DNA from 4 places in the Mesorhizobium sp. KR1-2 genome. Region 1 is predicted to be linked to each of the others. Evidence: riboswitches for the same ligand, from Rfam matches in the RefSeq annotation. Region 1 holds a riboswitch; each other region holds the start of a gene.
What was found. Region 1 has a riboswitch for cobalamin ahead of ABLE85_RS17390 (ABC transporter substrate-binding protein). Riboswitches for the same ligand answer to the same signal wherever they lie in the genome.
Positions count from the first base shown of each region.

Region 1 (2,951 bases):
CGCGCTGGATGCCCGCGCGGAGTGCCAGGTGCATCTCCTCGGTGAAGGCGTTGAGCTTGTCCGGACGATTGAGGACAAGCGTCAGGACGCCATCGGACAGCGTGGAAAGAACGGTCTCGGACATATTCCTTGCCTCCCTGGAAAATGCATGCATTGCACCCGGTCCGCGCCTCCTAGCCCCTGTCGGATGGAAAGTCCCACGCTCATTAACGGTGGAACGGACAAAACCGCATGGCGGAATGCAGGGCAGCAGCGAGGTATCGCGAGCGCTCCCTGCAGGGTGGAATTTCTGAACGGTGAAGGGCGGCAAAGGGGCCGAAAGCGGTCGGTCTGCTATTGGGACATCATGGCCCGTAAGCGGCCGTTGCGTTGGGGGACTTCGCAGGCATTCGCGAAAACTGCTGGGCGAGGCCGCCGGACCAATTTTTCTGGTGATGAGACCGGGCCTCGCGCTCGGTGCCGCCGCCGAATCCTCATCACCTGGGAATCGCGCGTGACGGCACCAAACGCCCTTGGCCTTGTTCCAATTGCGGTGTTCGAGAGACGAGGACGGAGGTGGTAGTATCAGCTCCCCAACACAAATTGCGGCAGGAAAACGATGCACGCATTCAGTTTTGCCTTCGCACTGCTTGTGATCCCAGGAGTCGCAAACGCGGCCAACAACAAGTTGCAGTTCTGGAACCTGACCGCAAACACCGTCACGGAATTCTACTTGGCTCCCGCCGGGACCGAGGATTGGGGAAAGAACCAGACGAAGAACGATCCCGATGGCTCCGTCGACCACGACGAAAGATTGGTCATCAAGGACACGCCGGCCGGCACCTATGACGCCAAGCTCACAGACAAAACCGGCCGCACCTGCGTTGTGAAAAATGTAGAGGTTAAGGAAAAGGGAGTGTTCCCAATCGAAAGAGAACCAGTTGACAGGCTGCACGAAGTGACCTGCGCCACGGTCGATGTGCACAGCTATCTTGCGCGCCTTTTTGTCTTGCGGCATGCCTTGTGATGGCTCCCTGCCCCCTAGCCATCGGGCGGGACCTTTGGTCGCGGCAGTCGGGCCGCGAATGGCTCGAAGGCCAGATCAGTGTCAGGCAATGAATTTCCGACGGTTTCCTTCGCGATCGGGCGAAGACCAAGGAAAAAGGTCGCCATTTTCCACGCCATTTCAGTGACTTGATGCGGGCGAAGCAATCCGCTAGGAACCATGCGTCGGTTCCCGCAAGGGAATAACAGGGAATTCGCCGCGGCTTGACCCGCGAAACGAAACTGCCCCCGCAACTGTAGGCGGTTAGTACCTTCTCAAAAATGCCACTGGGTATCTGCCCGGGAAGGCCGAGAAGGACCATGACCCGTCAGTCAGGAGACCTACCGACACCTGTAAACTCAACGCGCCGGGCGGGGATGTCCGGGGAGGTTTGTCGATGTCGTACACCACAGGTGGATTGCAGTTGCGTCATGCCCATTCGGGCGTGAGCGATCATCGTCGTGCTGACCCGAATCCTTCGATCCCGGCCACCCACAGATCGGAGATCTTCGCGTCATGACAGCTTCGCGCCTGGCACTTGCTGCCGCCAGCCTTGCATTCCTTACGGCCACTGCTGCGGCCGAGCCCACCAAATATCCGCTGACCCTCGAAAACTGCGGGGAGAAGATCGCCTTCGACAAGGCGCCCGCAAGCGCTGTCACGGTCGGCCAGGCGGCGACCGAAGTTCTTTACTCTCTCGGCCTCGGCGACAAGGTCTCCGGCACCTCGGTCTGGTTCACCGAAGTGCTGCCGCAGTTCAAGGCGATCAACGACAAGATCGAGCGGCTGGCCGACAACGACCCGAGCTTCGAGAGCGTGGTCGCCAAGCGTCCGGACCTGGTGGCCGTGCAGTTCGAATGGCATGTCGGGCCGAGCGGCATTGTCGCCACCCGCACGCAGTTCCACGATGTCGGCATCCCCACCTATGTGCTGCCGACGGACTGCGTCGCGAAAGATAACACGATAGGCGTTGACGGCACCCGCAGCGAGTTGTTTTCGACCGCGGCGATCCATCAGGGCGTGCGGGAGCTGGCCACCATTTTCGACATGCAGGACAAGGGTGAGGAACTCGTCGCCGACCTGACCAAGCGCGAAGCCGCCGCGGTCGAGCGCGCCAAGGCGCTCAACCTCAAGGATGTATCGGCCGTGTTCTGGTTCTCCAGCGCGGAGATGGACATCGATCCCTATGTCGCAGGGCGCAAGGGGGCGCCGGCCTACATGATGGACAAGCTCGGCATCAGGAACATCGCCGGGTCGGACGAAGAGTGGCCGGTGGTCGGCTGGGAAACCATCGCCAAGGCCAATCCGACGATCATCGTCATCGCCAGGATGGATCGCCGGCGCTTCCCGGCCGACGACTACGAGAAGAAGCTCGAATTCCTGAAGACCGATCCGGTCGCCAGCCAGATGGATGCGGTCAAGAACAACCGCATCGTCGTCATGGACGCCCACGCGATGGACGCGACCATCCGCACGGTCTCCGGCATCGAGGCCCTCGCCGACTCACTCGAGAAATTCGGACTGGCGAAGTGAGCCTGGCTTTTGTCCGACAAGCGCAGATCTCCCGGCTCGGCCGGGGGATATTGGGTTTCCTTGCGCTCGCGGCCGCGATCCTTGCCGGCACATGCATCGGCGAGACCCCCATCACCGTCGGTGTGGTGCTGCAGACGCTGGCCAACAAGATTTTTGGCACGGCCTATGTGCTCGATCCCATCGAGATGGGGATCATCTGGAACTACCGCCTGCCGCGCGCCATCGTTGCCGCCTGCTGTGGCTCGGGACTGGCGATCTCCGGCATGGTGCTGCAGTCGCTGCTGCGGAACGCCCTGGCCGACCCGTATCTGCTCGGCATCTCGGCTGGAGCTTCAACCGGCGCGGTGATGGTGACCGTCGCTGGCCTTGGCGCCGGCGCGATCTCCATGTCGCT
Region 1 covers NZ_JBDZDS010000009.1:1,560-4,510, reverse strand. Annotated here, with positions in the region: gene paaG (2-(1,2-epoxy-1,2-dihydrophenyl)acetyl-CoA isomerase PaaG) at 1-124, opposite strand, end outside; gene ABLE85_RS17395 (hypothetical protein) at 599-1,006, shown strand; cobalamin riboswitch at 1,194-1,388, shown strand; gene ABLE85_RS17390 (ABC transporter substrate-binding protein) at 1,541-2,557, shown strand; gene ABLE85_RS17385 (iron ABC transporter permease) at 2,554-2,951, shown strand, end outside.

Region 2 (2,951 bases), on a different contig from region 1:
CGGCCCACCCTCGCGGAAATAGGCGAGCAGCAGGTCGAGTTTTTCGCGCGGCAAGGTCGAGCATTCGATCAGCCGCTGGTCCTCGTCGTGGCTTTCACCCGGCAGCAGCGCGAGATGGATTTTTTTGTCCCGGCAGATGGCGGCCAGCCGGTCGCAGCCATAGCGCCACCAGTCGTAGCCGCCGAGGATGCGCACGAGAATGATCTTGGCATGCGCGGCCACGCTGTCGACCCACAGGTCCACCGACATCGGGTGGCGCAGGTCGCGAAGTGCTGCCAGCCGCATGGAGGGCAGGGTGTCCGCCTCCTGCCGCCACGCCGCCGCCAGCCCGGCCAGATCGCTGTCGGTGAAGGACAGCGCCACGACATCCGCCGGCGTCTGCCGAAGGTCGACCGGCTCGATCAGATCGTCGAGCGAGGCGGATGTCGTGGTCAGTATGTGCATGGCCGTGCGCCTGGCTCAGTTTGCCAGAATGCGCTCGATGGCCTCGCGGTTCAGGCCCTTCAGCCCGATGACGACGAGACGCGAGCGGCGGTCCTCGGCCGACGTCCAGGCGCGGTCATAATAATGGTTCACGCGCGGGCCAACGGCCTGCACCAGAAGCCGCATCGGCTTGCCGGCGACATCGACGAAACCCTTCACGCGCAGCACGTTCTCCTGTTCGGCGGCAGTCGCCACGCGGTTTGCCAGGTCCTCGGGGCTGGCGATGGCCGGCAGTTCCACGATGAAGCTGTCAAAATCGTCGTGCTCGTGGTCGAGCATGCCGTCATGCAGGGTCTTGCGGTTTTCGATGTCGTCCTCGACCGCGAGGCCGAGGCCGAGCATCACGGACGGATCGACCTTGCCGTGCGCGCTCGGCACAACCTTCACCGCGCGCGCAAGATGCTCGCCGATCGTCGCATGGGCACGGGCGCTGCCGTCCGCGTCGATCAGGTCGCTCTTGGACAGGATGATGAGGTCGGCGCAGGCAACCTGGTCCTGGAACACTTCCTCGACCGGATCGTCGTGATCGAGCGTTTCGTCTTCCTCGCGCTGCGCCTGCAGGGCGTCCATGTCGGAGGCCACATGGCCGGCGGCAAGGGCTGCGCCGTCGACCACGGCCACGACGCCGTCGACGGTCACGCGGCTCTTCACCGAAGGCCACTGGAAGGCTTGCACCAGCGGCTTGGGCAGCGCCAGACCCGAGGTCTCGATCAGGATGTGGTCCACCTTCGGCTCACGCGACAGGATCTCGTCCAGCGCCGGCACGAAATCGTCGGCCACGGTGCAGCACAGGCAGCCGTTTGCCAGCTCGACGATGTTTTCCTCCGGGCAGGCGTCGATGCCGCAGCTCTTCAGGATTTCGCCGTCCACGCCGACATCGCCGAATTCGTTGACGATGAGCGCCAAGCGCTTGCCGTTGGCGTTTTCGAGGATGTTGCGGATCAGCGTGGTCTTGCCGGCGCCGAGAAAGCCGGTGACGACGGTGCAGGGAACGCGGGTCGCGGAGGCGGTCATGAAATGTCCTTTACTATCGCAAGAGGGGGAATACGCGCGACAAGGCCGCGCTTGAGGCTGTCGGGACGGCCGCGCCAGGGCAGGATGCCGTCGGTCGCGGTGGCGAATAGTTTTGCGCCGGTGATCAGGTCCGGCCCGCTTTCGGTCGTCAGGTCGCCGAAGACGTAGCTCCAGCAGCCCTCGCGCAGCAAAGCGGCGCTGAGGCGGCGCTTGCAGTTGCCGAGGCACTCGACCTGGCGCACGCGGATATTTTCGTTGGTCGCGGCGTGTGCTGCGCCCTGCGCCAGAAATTCGCCGGCGCGGGGGCGGGCGTCGGAGCCGGTTTCGTCCCGGCAGGATGAACAGACGACAACGGTGACGTCGGAGACATCCAAATCACGGACATCCTCGGCCAGTGCTGTCGGGTCAGCTTCGGTCTTCACTAGAATCATGCTCCTTGCCCAGGACACCCGCCGGGCGGTCGGATTTCGTTTAGACGGCAGGTCTCCTGGCTCGCGCCTCGTCGCCTCGCGCCGCCTTCCCGGAAAAATTCCAGTGGCTGTCGGCCTTCGGCTCTTCGCTTACAGTTGCGGGTACAGCTGCGGAATTGGGATTTGTCCCCGCACCGCATTCCCTCTTGGCCCCTCCCTTTGCGGAGAGGGGACCGTCGCGGCGAATTTAGGCGGGGGCGCGTTGTCCTGTCAACGCGCGGTTACGACGCCAGCGTGTCCTTGAGCGCCGGTGCAAGGTCGCCAGCCGGTACCACCTCGATGCGCTCCAGCTCCAGCCATTGCGCCATCAAGCGAAGTTCGTCGGCAAGCGCCTCGGCGGTGTGAGCGGGCGCGCCGGGTTCGGCATAGGCGGCTTGCACGCGCAGCACGCCGGCGGGCCGGTCGGCCTTCAGGTCGATGCGCGCGGCAATCGTGTCGCCGAGCAGGAAGGGCAGGACGTAGTAGCCGTATTGCCGCTTGGCGGCCGGCGTGTAGATCTCGATGCGATAGCGGAAGCAGAACAGGCGCTCGGCGCGGGAGCGTTCCCACACGACCGGGTCGAATGGGGCCAGCAGCGCGCGGGCCTCCACCTTGCGCGGCATGCGCGCACCCGTGTGCAGATAGGCCTGCTGGCTCCAGCCCTCCACGCGCACCGGCAGAAGCTCGCCCGATTCGACCAGTTCTTCCACGCGCCCCTTCACGTCGGCGGGCGAGAGACGAAAATAGTCGCGCAGGTCGCCGACCGTCGCGATGCCGAGCGCACGCGCCGAGATGCGCAACAGTTCGCGGTGCGCGTCGGCGGCCTGCGGCACGGCTGCATTATATATGGCGGCCGGCAGCACGCGTTCGGGCAGGTCGTAGAGGCGCTCGAACCCGCGCCGGGAGGCGGTGGTGATGCGCCCCGCCCAGAACAGCCATTCGAAGGCGTGCTTTTCGTCGCTCCAGCCCCACCAGCCGCCGGAGCCTTTTGCGCCATCGATATCC
Region 2 covers NZ_JBDZDS010000002.1:446,517-449,467, reverse strand. Annotated here, with positions in the region: gene cobN (cobaltochelatase subunit CobN) at 1-444, opposite strand, end outside; gene cobW (cobalamin biosynthesis protein CobW) at 460-1,497, opposite strand; gene ABLE85_RS06350 (DUF1636 family protein) at 1,494-1,892, opposite strand; cobalamin riboswitch at 1,957-2,160, opposite strand; gene ABLE85_RS06345 (winged helix-turn-helix domain-containing protein) at 2,189-2,951, opposite strand, start outside.
Region 2: another riboswitch for cobalamin. It lies ahead of ABLE85_RS06350 (DUF1636 family protein); the one in region 1 lies ahead of ABLE85_RS17390 (ABC transporter substrate-binding protein).

Region 3 (2,951 bases), on a different contig from region 1:
GCCGATCTCGGCGCTGATGATCAACGATCGCGTGTTCGAGCCGATCGCCGACGAAAGCAACCGCATCGGCACCTTCGGTCACGGCTTCACCGCCGGCGGTCATCCGGTCGCGGCTGCGGTCGCGCTGGAAAACATCCGCCTGATCGAGGAGCGCAACCTGGTCGATAACGCTCGCGAGGTCGGCGCCTACATGCAGCAGCGCCTGCGCGAGCTGGCTTCGCACGAGCTGGTCGGCGAAGTGCGCGGCGTCGGTCTCATCGCGGCGATCGAGACGGTGGCCGACAAGGCGACCAAGGCGCCGTGGGGCCAGGTCGGTGCGCTGGGCGCGCTGGTCAACGGCCAGCTGCAGCAGAACGGCGTGATCTCCCGCGCCATGGGCGACTCGATCGCCTTCTGCCCGCCGCTCATCATCACCAAGGCGCAGGTCGACGACATCGTCGCCGCGCTCCGCACGTCGCTCGACGCGGCGCTGGCTCAGGTCAAGGCCTGATCCCAAGCCACCAACAAAGAACCCGGCAAGAAGGAATTCTTGCCGGGTTCATTCTTTTTGGGAGGTGCGAAGGCTGCGGGATTGCATGCGGCCCAGCATGGCCAATCAGTTCTGAGGAATAGTCTTTCGGGTGTTCAGGCGAAGGGCGCGGCCACGCCAGCGCCTCGCGGCGCCGCGAGCGGTTCCAGCGCCACAGGTCGCGGCTGAGAATGCCGAGCACGGTCAGCGAGATCACGCGTGCGTCAGCCGCCGGTCGCCCACTTTTCCAAACATTTTCTCGACACTCCGAAGCGCGGCCGGACCTGGCCGCGCGCTCGTGTGTTGCGCTGCCGCTTGGCGCGGCACACGCCATCGCTTCGTCGCGATCACATCTTTTGCACTGTCGTCTTTGCGTTTGGGACATGTCGCATTCGCGTGCGCCACCCCCCGCTGTCCGATGCTCTAATCGGGATACTTCAGGTGCCGGCCCCGGAAACGGGTCCGGAGAATTGGGAAGCCGGTTAGAATCCGGCGCTGCCCCCGCAACGGTGGTGGAGTGTGTCATGGCGGGAGACCACTGGGCGAAATGCCTGGGAAGGTGTCCGTGACGGTCCTGCAGGACCAACTCCTCAGCCCGGAAACCAGCCTGATGTCGTTTGAACCCGACTGATCGCGGTGGGCGGTCAAGTGGCGGAGCGTTGCGCGTCGGCAGCCTTGCCTGGCTGTGAGCGCAATCTTCCTCCCCTGAAATCACCACCAGTTCAGTCCTTGTGCGCCAGCAAAGCGAGGACAGGACATGGATACACGCACCGAAATGCTGAGGCAGATCCGCAGCCGCCGTGACGGCTTCAGCCTTGAGCAGCCCTTCTACATCGACCCCGACTATTTCAAACTCGACATGGAGCTGATCTGGTATCGCGACTGGCTGTTTGTCGGCCACGACTGCGAGCTGCCCAAGACCGGCAGCTACATGACCGTCCAGATCGGCGATTTCCCGGTGGTGGTCGTTCGCGACCAGAACGGTGACATCCGCGCCTTCCACAACTCCTGCCGCCATCGCGGCAGCCGCGTGTGCACCGCTCACAAGGGCACGGCGGCGAAGCTCGTCTGCCCCTATCACCAGTGGACCTACGAGCTTGACGGCCGCCTGCTGTTCGCCCGCCAGATGGGGCCGGATTTCGACGCCAGCGGCTTTGGCCTCAAGCCCGTCGCCTGCGAAAGCGTGGGCGGCTACGTCTTCATCTGTCTGGCCGACGAGCCGGCCGACTTTGCGCCGATGCGGGTTATGGTCGAACCCTACCTCCTGCCGCACCGGTTGCGCGACGCCAAGGTCGCCCACGAAACTACCATCATCGAAAAGGGCAACTGGAAGCTGGTGTGGGAAAACAACCGCGAGTGCTACCACTGCGCCGGCAACCATCCCGAACTGTGCAAGACCTTCCCCGAGGCGCCGAACGTGACCGGCGTCAATGGCGCCGACAGCGACCCGGAGATGGTGGCGCACTGGCAGAAATGCGAGGCGGCCGGTCTGCCGAGCAAATTCCGCATCGATGCCGCCGGCCAGTACCGCGCCACGCGCACGCCGCTGCTGCGCGATGCCGTCAGCTACACCATGACCGGCAAGCGCGCAGTGCAGCGCAACCTGTCCGACAGCGTCTCGGCCGACCGTATCGGCTCGCTGCTGCTCTATCACTACCCGACGACGTGGAACCACGTGCTGGGCGACCACGCGGTTACCTTCCGCGTGCTGCCCATCAGTGCCACTGAAACGGCGGTGACGACGAAGTGGCTGGTGCACAAGGATGCGGTGGAAGGCGTCGACTACGATCTTGCCGAACTCACTCATGTCTGGACCGAGACCAACGACCAGGACCGGCGGATCGTCGAGGAGAACGCCTTCGGCATCAAGTCGCCGGCCTACGAGCCCGGACCCTATTCGGAGGTGCATGAAGGCGGCGTGATCCAGTTCGTCGACTGGTATTGCGGCTTCATCGAGCCGCGCCTTGCCGAGGGCGAAAAGCCCTCGCTGCGCAGCGTCGCCTGAGGCGGGAGGGCGGGATGAACGCCATGACCTCCATCAGCCTCTATAAGCATCTCGACCAGATGCTGCCATGGAACGACAAGCTGCAGGTGCTGGAATGCATCGGCGTGGCGGACGAGGCGCCGCAGGTGAAGACCTTCACCTTCCGCTCCGACAACCAGACCTGGTTCCGCTACCAGCCGGGCCAGTTCGTCACGCTGGAGCTGCCGGTGGGCGCGGAGCCCGTGCTACGCACCTATACGCTGTCGTCCAGCCCCTCGCGGCCCTTTTCAATCGCGGTCACCGTCAAGGCGCAGGCCGACAGCGTCGGCACGCGCTGGATGTTCGATCACCTGCGGCCGGGCATGCATGTGAAGGCCTATGGCCCGGCCGGCGACTTTTCGCTGCACAACCACCCGGCGGCTAAGTACCTGTTCATCTCGGCGGGGTCGGGTATCACGC
Region 3 covers NZ_JBDZDS010000008.1:109,287-112,237, forward strand. Annotated here, with positions in the region: gene ABLE85_RS16675 (aspartate aminotransferase family protein) at 1-490, shown strand, start outside; cobalamin riboswitch at 931-1,134, shown strand; gene ABLE85_RS16680 (aromatic ring-hydroxylating dioxygenase subunit alpha) at 1,266-2,513, shown strand; gene ABLE85_RS16685 (hybrid-cluster NAD(P)-dependent oxidoreductase) at 2,537-2,951, shown strand, end outside.
Region 3: another riboswitch for cobalamin. It lies ahead of ABLE85_RS16680 (aromatic ring-hydroxylating dioxygenase subunit alpha); the one in region 1 lies ahead of ABLE85_RS17390 (ABC transporter substrate-binding protein).

Region 4 (2,951 bases), on a different contig from region 1:
TGGTCTTGCCGGCCACTTCGGCATCCTGCACCGCCTTGCGCTTGGCCATCTTGGCCTTGTGGCGTTCGGCTTCGCTGTCGTCGATTTCCTTCATGTCATTTCACCTGCATGGGCAGGCCCGCGACCATGAACAGCACACGGTCAGCGCGGGCCGCAATCTTCTGGTTGAGCCGGCCGGCGGCGTCGCGAAATCTTCTGGCAAGCGCATTGTCGGGCACGATACCGAGGCCGACCTCATTGGCCACGACGAACCATGGTCCGCGCGGCTTGCCCAGCACCTCGGCGAGACGCTCGCTTTCACGCTCGAGATCGTGTTCGGCCAGGAGATGATTGGAGAGCCATAGCGTCAGGCAGTCGACAAGCAGCGGGCGGCCGTCGGGCACGCTCTCGATTGCGCCAACGAGATCGAGCGGGGCGTCGAGCGTTTCCCAGCCCTCGACGCGGCGGGCGCGGTGCAGCGCGATGCGCTCCACCATCTCGTCGTCATAGGCCTGGGCAGTGGCGATGTAGGTCCACGGCGCCGGAAAGCCGGTCGCCAGCTGCTCGGCATGCGCGCTCTTGCCGGAGCGCGCGCCGCCGAGCAGCAGCGTCAATGTGCTGGCGTCAGGCAAAGCTGTCGCGCAGGCTTTTTGCCGTTCCGGTGAAGCGGCCACGCACGATGCCGACCAGCGCCCCGAGCACCACCCAGAAAATCAGGTTGGTGACGTTGACTGCGACCACGAACTGGTGGTGCAGGCTTTCCGGAATGGGCGTTTCGTGGCTTGCCGGCTGCGGCGCACCGATGACGTGCGGTGCCACGATCAGCGCCACGCCGAGCAGCGAGAAGGCCAGCGAGTTGCGGGAGGCGATCAGGCCAAGACCAGCAGCCGTGGCGACGGCCGTGCCGATCCACCAGACCTGGCGGGCGGCAAGGTCGGCGGCTGGCATGGCCGGCAATTCCGGCGGCAGGCCGAGGCCCGGCGCCAGCGTGAACACGGCAAAGCCCGCAAAGCCCCAGAAAACGCCCTGACGCCAGCCCGCAATGCCGCCCGCCATTTCGGACACGGCTACCAGAACCAGCGCGAAGCCGATGCCGGTGACGATATTGGCAAGCGCGGTGAAGCTGAAGCGCTCGAGGCCGTCAGCCGGCGCCCAGGCTTCTTCCTCCTCGGCGGGCGCAGCGGCTTCTGCGGTCGCCGAGGCACTCATCTCCATGCCTGGCATATTGTGTGCCGAACCATGGTCGTGCCCGCCAGCAGCCTCTTCATAGACCTCAGCCTGAAGAATCAGCGGAACCGTCGCGAAGGTTTGCATCCCAGCCATGACCATGCCGGACAATAGCCCAGCGATCGCCGCGATGAACACGACGTTGCGAAACACAGTCATTGGAAGCCCCTTTTAATGGCAGGGGAACGCGAGCGAGTGGCGGTAGTCGTGGGCGGCGTTGTGGACGACTTCCATGTGCGAGAAGCCGACGAAGCCGATCACGAACAGGCCGAGCAGCGCGGAAAGCGCGAGCTGCGTGGCGCGCGAGGAAGAGCTTGCAGAAGCGCCGAGCGTCGAAGAAATCGTGTTCATTTTAAAGTCCTTTCACCCTCCACCCGAGGGCATCTAGCGTTGTCTTCGTCGCCGGCAGGTCTCCTGGCTTGCGGGTCTGCACCCTTCCCCGCCTTCCCGAGGTAACCCTCAGTGGCATTTGGGGAGGGCTCTCCGCATACAGTTGCGGGGGCAGCCGCGGCTTTGGGCACAAAAAATGCCCGCACCGCATTCCCTCTTGTTCCGTCCGGAACCGACGACGGCCGCGACTATACGGAGAATCGTCACGCCCGGCAAACCATATTCCCGCCCTTTTGGCGGCCATCGAGGTCGCAAATGCACAAGTCCTTGCCAGCGGCCAAATCGCCGCCATTTGCATGATGATTGACAATCGACGTTTGCCAGTGTCCGTTTTGTGCGGTCGACCGGGAGTAGCGCTATGCGAGCCGACATCGAACACAGCGATCCCTACAATGGGCTGCGGTCCGCCGAGACGACGCTGCCGGCCCGCTCCTATTGGGACGAAGCGGAATATCGGCGAGATCTTGAAGCGATTTGGTATCGCAACTGGATGATGCTCTGCCGCGAGGCCGACATCGCCCAGCCTCAAGCCTATCGGGTCTTCACGATCGGCACTCAGCAGGTCCTCGTCATACGCGACGAAAGCGGAATCTTGCGTGCCTTCCACAACACCTGCCGGCACCGCGGCTCACAGTTGTGCCGCGAAAACGAGGGCCGCCTGAAGAGCAGGCTGCTGACCTGTCCCTACCACGCCTGGTCCTATTCCTTGCGCGGCGAATTGGTGCGCATCCCCTCCAAGACGCTTCCGGCTGGCTTCGACAAGGCCGATTACCCGCTCTATCCGGTCGCGATTTCGCTCTGGCGCGGCTTCGTCTTCGTCAATCTCACCGAGGATGCCGCCGGTTCCGCCGCGGAAAGTTTCGATCCCGGCTCCGGCGACCTTACCAACTGGCCCTTGGAAGAACTCGCCACCGGCCATGTCCTGCGCAAAGTGCTGAACTGCAATTGGAAGGTTTTCTGGGAAAACTTCAACGAGTGCCTGCACTGTCCGGGCGTGCACAAGAACCTGTCCCACCTCGTTCCGATCTACGGCCGCGGGCTGATGGCGCGCCATGACGATCCCGACTGGGCGCTGCATGCCGACAACGACGCCCCCGAATTTGCGGGCGGACTTCGGGCGGGCGCCGAAACCTGGTCGGAGGACGGTCGCGTTCACGGCCCGGTTTTCGGTTCACTGACGGAGGCCGAGCGCGCCGCCGGCCAGACCTATGCAATGCACCTGCCGTCCATGTTCATAGTCGGCCATGTCGATTATGTGCGCACCGTGCGGCTGATGCCCCTCGGCCCCGAACAGACCGAGCTTACCGCCGAATGGCTGTTTCCTGCGGATGCGCTGACATCGGAGGGCGCCAACC
Region 4 covers NZ_JBDZDS010000002.1:348,159-351,109, forward strand. Annotated here, with positions in the region: gene cobO (cob(I)yrinic acid a,c-diamide adenosyltransferase) at 1-94, opposite strand, end outside; gene cobU (bifunctional adenosylcobinamide kinase/adenosylcobinamide-phosphate guanylyltransferase) at 96-611, opposite strand; gene ABLE85_RS05885 (CbtA family protein) at 604-1,365, opposite strand; gene ABLE85_RS05890 (CbtB-domain containing protein) at 1,378-1,557, opposite strand; cobalamin riboswitch at 1,593-1,788, opposite strand; gene ABLE85_RS05895 (aromatic ring-hydroxylating dioxygenase subunit alpha) at 1,955-2,951, shown strand, end outside.
Region 4: another riboswitch for cobalamin. It lies ahead of ABLE85_RS05890 (CbtB-domain containing protein); the one in region 1 lies ahead of ABLE85_RS17390 (ABC transporter substrate-binding protein).